Regions from separate parts of the Paeniglutamicibacter sp. ZC-3 genome, predicted to be linked through region 1. Evidence: riboswitches for the same ligand, from Rfam matches in the RefSeq annotation. Region 1 holds a riboswitch; the other holds the start of a gene.
The links. Region 1 has a riboswitch for thiamine pyrophosphate ahead of thiC (phosphomethylpyrimidine synthase ThiC). Riboswitches for the same ligand answer to the same signal wherever they lie in the genome.
Positions count from the first base shown of each region.

Region 2: it holds a riboswitch for thiamine pyrophosphate, as region 1 does, so the genes downstream of both, thiM (hydroxyethylthiazole kinase) here and thiC (phosphomethylpyrimidine synthase ThiC) in region 1, are expected to answer to the same signal.

Region 1 is NZ_JAOYTG010000006.1:61,059-65,890, forward strand. Features, by position in the region: gene lepB (signal peptidase I) at 987-1,676, opposite strand; gene rplS (50S ribosomal protein L19) at 1,737-2,096, opposite strand; TPP riboswitch at 2,622-2,729, shown strand; gene thiC (phosphomethylpyrimidine synthase ThiC) at 2,742-4,526, shown strand; gene OIU93_RS08755 (ankyrin repeat domain-containing protein) at 4,773-4,832, shown strand, end outside.
Region 2 is NZ_JAOYTG010000017.1:30,280-35,111, reverse strand. Features, by position in the region: gene thiD (bifunctional hydroxymethylpyrimidine kinase/phosphomethylpyrimidine kinase) at 1-164, opposite strand, end outside; gene thiE (thiamine phosphate synthase) at 161-820, opposite strand; gene thiM (hydroxyethylthiazole kinase) at 817-1,635, opposite strand; TPP riboswitch at 1,627-1,727, opposite strand; gene OIU93_RS15700 (aldehyde dehydrogenase family protein) at 1,855-3,318, shown strand; gene pgm (phosphoglucomutase (alpha-D-glucose-1,6-bisphosphate-dependent)) at 3,507-4,832, opposite strand, start outside.

The sequences.
Region 1 (4,832 bases):
CCAAAATGAAACCCTAACCTCTGTACATATCGCCTAACAAACAGCGCCTCCCCAAAACTCCAGCGTTTCGAATAATTGATGCGTCAACCACCCAGTTGCACTTCCGCATGATTCCGCGGCAAGGCAGGACGGAGACGGGCGTCACTGGGCGCGACACGCCCGGAACAATACTCGGTAGATTCCCCGCGTAACTTTTAGATATTTCCCGGCATCCATGCATTTTTCTGTGCTGACGGCCGTAAAGCTGGCCGGCTCACATCGACACACGCAATGTGAAAATTATGGAAACCTTATGGAAATACTTGAAGTCCAACACCGGACACAGGCTGAGGGAATCGAGCGCATGCACGCGGCCAACCTGCTGGACGGCACCATTCCATGTCCCCGAAATCTCGAAGCATTGACGCCAATCAAGCGACGGGAATCGAAGTTGCCATCCAGCTCGAGGCAGCACCGACTACCGCGCACCAGCCAGACGGTTTGGCCGATCGGCCATGATTATTCCAACGCTCCTTGCCCGAGAATGCGGGTGCCGTGGGCAGGGGAAAGATCTAGTGACCTGCAGGCAGTCAAGTAGCCGACGCTTACCCAACGAAGCATTCATTCGCTTGCCCAGCACGGCCAGGCCTCGCGCGGTGGATGCCTGGCTATATTCGTAGTCCAATCGGACACGGAGTCGCGAAGTGTTCTTACTCGGCAGGTATGTTTGCCGATATCCGCCTAGCGCATCGATGCGACATCAACGGTCGCTTCCGGGTGTTCCTTACCTGTGGTTTCGACCGGCATGCAGACTTCCCGTACGTCCCGGATCGCACGGGCAGTCCACCCATTAAGTCGACTGATCGTCTCCGTGATTGGTGCCGCGCATCGAGAAGCCGAGGATTTTGGTCATCCGAGGAGGTGGGGCGGAACGAGGGTTTTCCAGGATGCCGACGGCCAGTCGACGGCTGCCGGCCGTCACTACGTGTTGCGGGAGTGGTGTTCGGTTATTCGGCGAGGGGTAGTCCACCCAATACGGATGAGCCATCGATGGGTCGCTTATTTTCCAGTGGCCACACCACTTCGGCCACCTTGCCAATGACACGATCCGTGTCAATCATGCCGCCACCTGGCGCGCCCATCAACGCACGCGAATCCTCCGATACCGAGCGATGGTCCCCCATGACCCAGAGACGACCCTCTGGTACGTGGACATCGAATTCCACGTCACTCGGTGTGTCCCCTCCATGGACATAGGGCTCGTCCACCGGGACACCGTTGATGCTCAGGCGCCCATCCGGGCCGCAGCAGCTGACGGTGTCGCCACCGACTCCGATGACGCGCTTTACGTAGACCGAATCACCTCCGGCCAGGCGCAGTGCCCAGGCCAGTGAATCCAGGGCAGTGGGAAGCTGGTAGGGCAGGAACGAGCCGCGGCCGTCGAAGATGACCACATCTCCGCGTTGGATCTCGGCGTCCTTGTAGGCGAGCCGGTTCACCAGCAAGCCCTCACCCGGGTTCAATGTGGATTCCATGGAAGTGGATCCAATGTAGAAGAAGTCAACGACGGTGGCGCGAACGCCAAGGGTGATCACCGCCGCCGCAGCAAGCGCGCCTACGGCAAAGCGCCAGCCCCTCGAAGGGGACCGGCGCTTTGTCGAAGCGGAAAAACGTTCCGATTCAGTAGATTGATCCACGATGGATCCCCATCCTCGCCATCCGAAGGATGGCTTGGATAGAGGTTCTCGCTTTTCTGGCTACTTGGCAGACCGGAAGTCGCGCTTTTCGCGGATCTTCGCAGCCTTGCCGTGGCGATCGCGCATGTAGAACAGCTTCGCGCGGCGAACGTCGCCACGGGTTACCAGTTCGACCTTATCCAGAACCGGGGAGTGTACCGGGAAGGTACGCTCTACGCCGACGCCGAAGGAGACCTTGCGAACGGTGAAGGTTTCGCGAACGCCGTCGCCTTGGCGACCAAGGACGAAGCCCTGGAATACCTGGACACGGGAGTTCTTGCCTTCGATGATGTTGACGTGAACCTTGACGGTGTCACCGGCGCGGAAGTCCGGGACATCGCTGCGCAGCGAGGCTGCGTCGACAGAGTCGAGAATACGCATGAATGCATCTCCTAGGCAGACGCCGCAGGTCATCTACCTTAGACACGGACCGTAATTGTCCCTCATGAAGCGCGAAGGCGTCGAGGGAAAGATGTGGCGGTCCGGAGCTTGGTACCGCGATCCGTTTGCGGATCGGCGGTAGGTCGGACTGTTGATTCGTTCCCCCTGCGGCAGGAGCAGAACCCAGTAGACCCAAGAATCCATTTTGCCACACTCCGGGGCAAGCTGCGAAGTTCCTTCCTTACAGCCAGGTCCGTCAAAGCTCGATTGGCCTCGGGTCTCCGCCTTGAACGCCGGCACCATGGCCGAATTGTGCCCATCAAATCGGTGCGTTCGTTCAGATTCCACTGCAAATATTGCCGCTGACCGCGCAGAAGGCCGGATATGCCACCCGGGTTGGCCCCGACGGGGTAATCGCCGGCACTTGGGAACCAGAAGCGCGGAGGCCCGGTAAAGGAGCAGGGCCCACCGCGCCGGTGCGCAAGGTCACACTCGATGCCGGATTGAATGTTGTGATAGTTTCACTTACGACCACACGGGTGCCCTTGCAGGGGCTGAGATCGAGCTGAAGCAGCAAGAGACCGTTGAACCTGTCCGGGTAATGCCGGCGAAGGAAGTGAGTACTCCTTGAGCAACACCATTTCAATGCACAGCCCTGTCCAAAACGCCTCGGAAGCAGCCGAGATCCAGTCCCTGAAGTCCCATTCCCTGGCTTATCTCGAGGACGCAGAATCGGGGATCCGGGTCCCGGTCACCGAAATCGCCTTGGAGCCGTCCCCCGGCGGCACGACCAACGCCCCGTTGCGGGTGTATCGCACCGCCGGTCCCGGCAGTGACCCGGTCGTGGGCTTGCCGCCCTTCCGCGGCGAGTGGATCGCGGATCGATCGGACACCGAGGCCTATGGCGGTCGGGAGCGGAACCTGCTCGATGACGGCAAGTCTGCATTGCGCCGCGGAGCGGCATCGGCCGAATGGAAGGGCGCGCGGCACCAGCCGCGGCGCGCGGTGCCCGGAAAACGCGTGACCCAAATGCACTACGCCCGCCGGGGAATCATCACCCCCGAAATGCGCTTTGTGGCGTTGCGCGAGAACTGCGACGTGGAACTGGTGCGCAGCGAGGTCGCTGCGGGCAGGGCCATCATCCCGTCAAACATCAACCACCCCGAGTCCGAGCCAATGATCATCGGCAAGGCGTTCCTGGTGAAGATCAATGCCAATATCGGCAACTCGGCGGTCACCAGCTCCATCGCCGAGGAGGTGGACAAGCTCCAGTGGGCCACGCAGTGGGGCGCCGACACCGTGATGGACCTGTCCACCGGCGATGACATCCACACCACCCGCGAATGGCTGATCCGCAACGCCCCGGTTCCCATCGGCACCGTGCCGATCTACCAGGCACTGGAAAAGGTCAACGGCGAGGCCAACGCACTGACCTGGGAAATCTACCGCGACACCGTGATCGAGCAGTGCGAACAGGGCGTTGACTACATGACCGTCCACGCCGGCGTGCTGTTGCGCTACGTGCCGCTGTCGGCCAACCGCGTGACCGGCATCGTCTCGCGCGGCGGGGCCATCATGGCCGGCTGGTGCCTGGCGCACCACCAGGAGAATTTCCTCTACACCCACTTCGATGAACTCTGTGAGATCTTCGCGAAGTACGACGTGGCGTTCTCCCTGGGTGACGGTCTGCGCCCGGGGTCCATCGCCGATGCCAACGACGCAGCCCAGTTCGCCGAGCTGGACACCCTGGCCGAGCTGACCAAGCGCGCGTGGAAGTACGACGTGCAGGTCATGGTGGAGGGTCCCGGGCACATCCCCTTCCACCTGGTGCGGGAGAACGTAGAACGCCAACAGGAGTTGTGCGACGGAGCACCGTTTTACACGCTCGGCCCGCTGGTCACCGACATCGCGCCCGGCTACGACCACATCACCAGCGCCATCGGCGCCACGGAGATCGCCCGCTACGGCACCGCGATGCTCTGCTACGTCACGCCCAAGGAGCACCTGGGGCTGCCGAACAAGGACGACGTGAAGACAGGGGTGATCACCTACAAGATCGCGGCCCACGCCGCGGACCTGGCCAAGGGGCACCCCGGTGCCTCCGAGCGGGACGACGCGCTGTCCAAGGCCAGGTTCGAGTTCCGCTGGCGCGACCAGTTCGCCCTGTCGCTTGACCCGGTCACGGCCGAGTCCTTCCACGACGAGACGCTGCCGGCCGAACCGGCCAAGACCGCGCATTTCTGTTCCATGTGCGGGCCGAAGTTCTGCTCCATGCGCATCAGCCAGGACATCCGTGACGAATACGGCTCGGCCGACTCGCAGACCGCCATCGCGGAAATGGTCAGGGGAATGCGCGAAAAGAGCGAGGAATTCCTGGCGGCCGGAGGCAAGGTGTACCTGCCGGAGCTGGAGGTTCCGTCCAAGGCCTAGCGTCCCTGAACACGAGGAAGCCCGCGCGGGCACCCTCGTTTGACGGAAACGTTTCCCCGGGCTCCACAGACGTGGAGCCCGGGGACGACGCATCGATGTCGGGACGTCGGCCGGTTCCAAGGACATTTCGACCCGGGGAATGCCCCGCACCCCTGTCCACGCAGACCTCTGCCGCTGACATTTTCCGGCCAGCGGCTTCGACGCCATGCCTCACGGCCCCTTTTCCTCCGGGAATAGGATGGGGCCGTGAGCAACCGGCATTCATCTCGCGTCCTGATGGCGTGTTCACTCGTGGCAGCGCTAGTT
Region 2 (4,832 bases), on a different contig from region 1:
GCACTGACGCCGCGGGTGTTCTGCGCGGTCAGCGCGCTGATGGCAGCCATTCCGTAGCCGCCGGCGGCGGCGATGGATTTCAGGTCTGCCTGGATCCCGGCGCCGCCGGAGGGGTCGGAGCCGGCGATGGACAGGATGTTCTTCACGGTGTTCGGGGTGCTCATGGCTTGCTGCCCTCCCAGAGGGTGCGTAGGTTCCTGGATGCTTCGCGCGGGTCATCGGCGGCGCAAATGGCGCGGACCACCGCCACGCCGGAGGCCCCGGCGCGGGCCAGCGGGGCAACATCCGCGGCGTCGATGCCGCCGATGGCGATGACCGGGAGGTCGCTAAGTCCAACGGCGCGGGCCAGGCCCGCGTGGCCCAGCGGCTCGGGGTGGTCCTTCTTGGTGGGGGTGGCGTGCACGGCGCCGACCCCCAGGTAGTCGATGGTCCCCGGGGCAAACGCGTTGAGTTGGTTCGCGGTGCGGATCTCGCCATCGCCGGCCGCGGAGAGTCCCAGCACGGAGCCGGGGCCGATGAGTTCGCGCACCAGGTTTGCCGGCAGGTCGGATTGGCCGATGTGAACCCCCTGCACGTCGGCGCCGGAGGTGCGGGCGGCCAGGAACACGTCGACGCGGTCGTTGACCAGCAGTGCCGCACGCCCGGCGGTGTGGTGGGCGCATTCCATGACGAGGTCCACGAATTCTCCGGCCGGCATGTCCTTGCAGCGCAGCTGCACCGTCGTGATGCCTCCGTCGACCGCGGCCTTCACAATGTCGACCAGCGGACGTCCGGCGGTGGAGGCCGAGTCCGCGACCAGGTACACGCCGTAGCCGCTCATGAGAGCACCGCCGCGGCGCGCAGCTCGGCGGGGGAGATGGCTGCCAGCGCGTCCAGGAAGAGCGGGGCGAAGGTGCCGGGTCCCGCCGCGTGCTCTGCGGCGCGTTCGGCGGCGGCGGAGTAGAAGGCGTGCGCGGCCACCGTGGCCACCAGCGGGTCGGGGCCGGTGGACAGGAAGGCGGCGCAGACCGCGCCCAGCGCGCACCCGCCGCCGGTGATGCGGGTCAGCAGCTCGCTGCCGCCGTGCACGTACACGATGCGCACCCCGTCGGTGACGAGGTCAGCCTCCCCGGAGACAGCCACGACAGCTCCGCTGCTCCTGGCCAGCTCCCTGGCGGCGTCGGCCGCGGCGGCAACCGAATCGGTGGACTCGACCCCGCGCCCGCCCCCCGAGACGCCGGCCAGCGCCAGGATCTCCGAGGCGTTCCCGCGGATCACGCTCGGTCCGGCGGCGGCAAGTTCGCGGGCGAGCGAGGTGCGCACGCGCAGCGACCCGATCGCCACGGGGTCCAGCACCCAGGGCGTCGAGGCGGCGCCGGCGCCGGTAACGGCCTCGCGCATGGCGGCCGCCTGCTCGGTGTTCGGGGTGCCCAGGTTCACCAGCAGGGATGCCGCCACCGCGGCAAAGTCGCCGGCCTCCCCGGGGACGTCCACCATGGCCGGGGACCCGCCGACGGCCAGCAGCACGTTGGCGGTGAAGTTGGTGACCACGGTGTTGGTCAGGCACTGGACCAGGGGCGAGGAGGCGCGCAGCGCGCCCAGGGCACCGGCGAGCTCGCCGGGTGTTACAAGTCTTGAAGGCGCCATGGATTCCATGAGCAACATCCCTCCGCTAGTACGAACTAGATCAGGTTCTACGGGTTTCATCTCAGCCGGTCGCGTGCGCGCCGACACCCCGTGTCACTATGCGTGAGCCTATCCCACCGGGCCACGGGGCGGGAAAGCCGAGTCCGCGTCCTTCCTGCGCGAGGCGCCACCCCGCAACCAGGGCGCGGCGGCCTGTTGGAGATGCCGCGCTGGTCGTAGGCTCGGGACATGGGCACATCCGACACTCCACACAAATCAGCTGCGTCTCGCGAGTCGACGGCGCTGAACGAGCTCGAGCTTCCCGAGGTGGTGCCCGAACTCCCGGAAAACATCGTGGAGATCGTCGCCTCCATGCACGACGTGGTCGCCACCGGGCTGGCCCACCCGCGCCGCTTCCGGGCCTCGCAGCTCAAGGCGCTCGAACGGATGCTGGATGCCCACGAGCAGGATTTCACCGATGCGCTGGCCGACGACCTGGGCAAGGGCACCGTCGAGGCGAAGCTGACGGAAATCGACATGGTGCGCGCGGAAATCGACCACGCGCAGCTTCACCTCTCCGAGTGGATGGAGTCCAAGGCGGTGAAGATCCCGTTGGCACTGCATCCGGCGGCAGCCAAGATCGAGCCGCAACCCCTGGGGGTGGTGCTGGTGATCGGCGCCTGGAATTATCCGCTGCAGTTGATCCTCGCCCCGCTGGTTGCCTCCATCGCGGCGGGCAACGTCACGGTGCTCAAGCCCTCGGAGCTGGCACCGGCGACCTCCGCGGTGCTGGGCAGGCTGATCCCGAAGTTCCTCGACCACCGGGCCTGCGCCGTCGTCCAAGGCGGCGCATCCACCAGCAAACACTTGCTGGAACAGCACTTTGACCACATCTTTTTCACCGGCGGTGAGCGGGTTGGCAAGATCGTGGCCCGCGCCGCCGCAGAGCACCTGACACCCGTGACACTTGAGCTGGGCGGAAAGTCCCCGGCCCTGGTGATGGACGGATCCTCCGCCACGGTGGCGCGCAGGCTTGCCTTCGGGAAGTTCATGAATTCCGGGCAGACCTGCGTGGCGCCCGACTACGTGCTGGCGGTCGGCGATGCCGCCCGGGACCTGGAAAAACAGCTGGCAAAGGCGATCACCGGGTTCTACGGGAAGAATCCGCTGTCCAGCCGCGACTACGGCCGCATCGTGAACACCGCCCACTTCGACAGGTTGGTTTCCTACCTGGACCACGGCGAGATCCTCATCGGGGGCGGGTACGATGCCGACACCCTGAAGATCGAGCCCACCGTGATGGCCAACGTGGATCCGGACTCGCCGCTGATGCGCGAGGAGATCTTTGGCCCGATACTGCCGATCATCGCGGTGGAAAGCTTCGATGCGGCCGTGCGCTTCATCAACGCACGCCCAAACCCGCTGGTCGCCTACCTCTTCAGCGAGAACCCGCGGCTGCAGTCGGCCTTCGGGGACCAGGTGCGGGCGGGGGCCATCGTGCACAATGCGCCCAATGTGCACCTCTTCGTCCCGGGTCTTCCCTTTGGCGGCGTTGGCGCATCCGGCATGGGTGCATACCACGGGCGGCATGGGTTCGAGCGGCTATCGCAGATGCGCGCGGTGATGGGCAAGACGACAGTAGTGGACACGCTCAAGGCGCTCTACCCGCCGTACACGTGGGCGAAATCCAAGCTCATCGACAGACTCATGTAAGCATTCCGCAATCCGCATATTCCCCTGTGGAAGCCGCTTTTTGGCAGAACGTCCGGAATGCCGCAGTCAACCATGTAGGCCCGCGGGGCCCTCCCGCAGGGGGCGGCTCGCAGACCTCCATCCGTGCCACGCCGTGGTGCTTTCCGGGTGGCAACGCACCGGGAACACAACGGAACCTGCGGCCCCCTCTATCCGAGCACCGCGGAGACAATGTCCTTCGCCTCGGCCTGCACCCGGGCCAGGTGCTCGTCGCCCAGGAACGACTCGGCGTAGATCTTGTACTTGTCCTCGGTGCCCGAGGGGCGCGCGGCAAACCAGGCGTTCTGCGTGGTGACCTTCAGCCCGCCGATCTTCGCCCCGTTGCCCGGCGCCTCGGTCAGCCGTGCGGTGATCTCCTCTCCCGCCAGCATCTCGGCGGCCACGTCGGTGGCCGCGAGGTTCCCCAGCCGCGCCCGCTGCTCCCTGTCGGCCGGGGCGTCGATGCGCGCATAGCTCGGGGAGCCGTGCTCGGCTGCCAGCGCGGCATAGTGCTTCGAGGGGGAAGAGCCGGTGACGGCGGTGATCTCGCTGGCCAGCAGCGCCATCAGGATTCCGTCCTTGTCGGTGGTCCAGGTGCGTCCGTCGCGGCGCAGGAAGGATGCGCCCGCGGATTCCTCGCCGCCGAACGCCCCGGAACCGTCCAGCAGCCCCGGCACGAACCACTTGAAGCCCACCGGGACCTCGACCAGGGTGCGGGCCAGTGAGGCGGCAACCCGGTCGATCATCGAGGAGGAGACCAGCGTCTTGCCGATGCCCGACTCCGCGGACCAGCCGGTGCGGTGGGTGTAGAGGTACTCGATGGCCACGGCCAGATAGTGGTTGGGGTTCATCAGCCCGGCATCGGGAGTGACAATGCCGTGGCGGTCCGCATCGGCGTCGTTGCCCGTGGCAATGTCGAAGGAGCTGCGGGCGGCGATCAGCGAGGCCATCGCATCGGCCGAGGAGCAGTCCATGCGGATCTTGCCGTCGGTGTCCAGGGACATGAAGGCAAAGCGCGGGTCCACGCCCGGGTTGACCACGGTGAGGTCCAGCTTGTGGGTTTCGGCGATCGCGCCCCAGTAGTCGACGGCGGCCCCGCCCATCGGGTCGGCGCCGATGCGGATGCCGGCATCGCGGATCGCGTCCAGGTCCAGCGCGGAGGGCAGGTCGTTGACGTAGGAGGCCATGAAGTCAAAGGAGCCGATCTTGCCGCCCAGCCGCGCGGCGCCCAGCGGGATCCGCTTGACCCCGGCCAGCTTGGCCTCCAGCAGCTCGTTGGCGCGGTTCGCGATCCACGAGGTGGCGTCGGTGTCGGCCGGCCCGCCGTGCGGCGGGTTGTACTTCAGCCCGCCGTCGGCGGGAGGGTTGTGCGAGGGGGTGATGATGATGCCGTCGGCGCGCGGAGCGGCCGGGTCGGCGTTGTGCGCCAGGATGGCGTGGCTCAGGGCCGGGGTGGGGGTCCACCCGGTGCGTGCATCGGCCAGGATCGACACGTC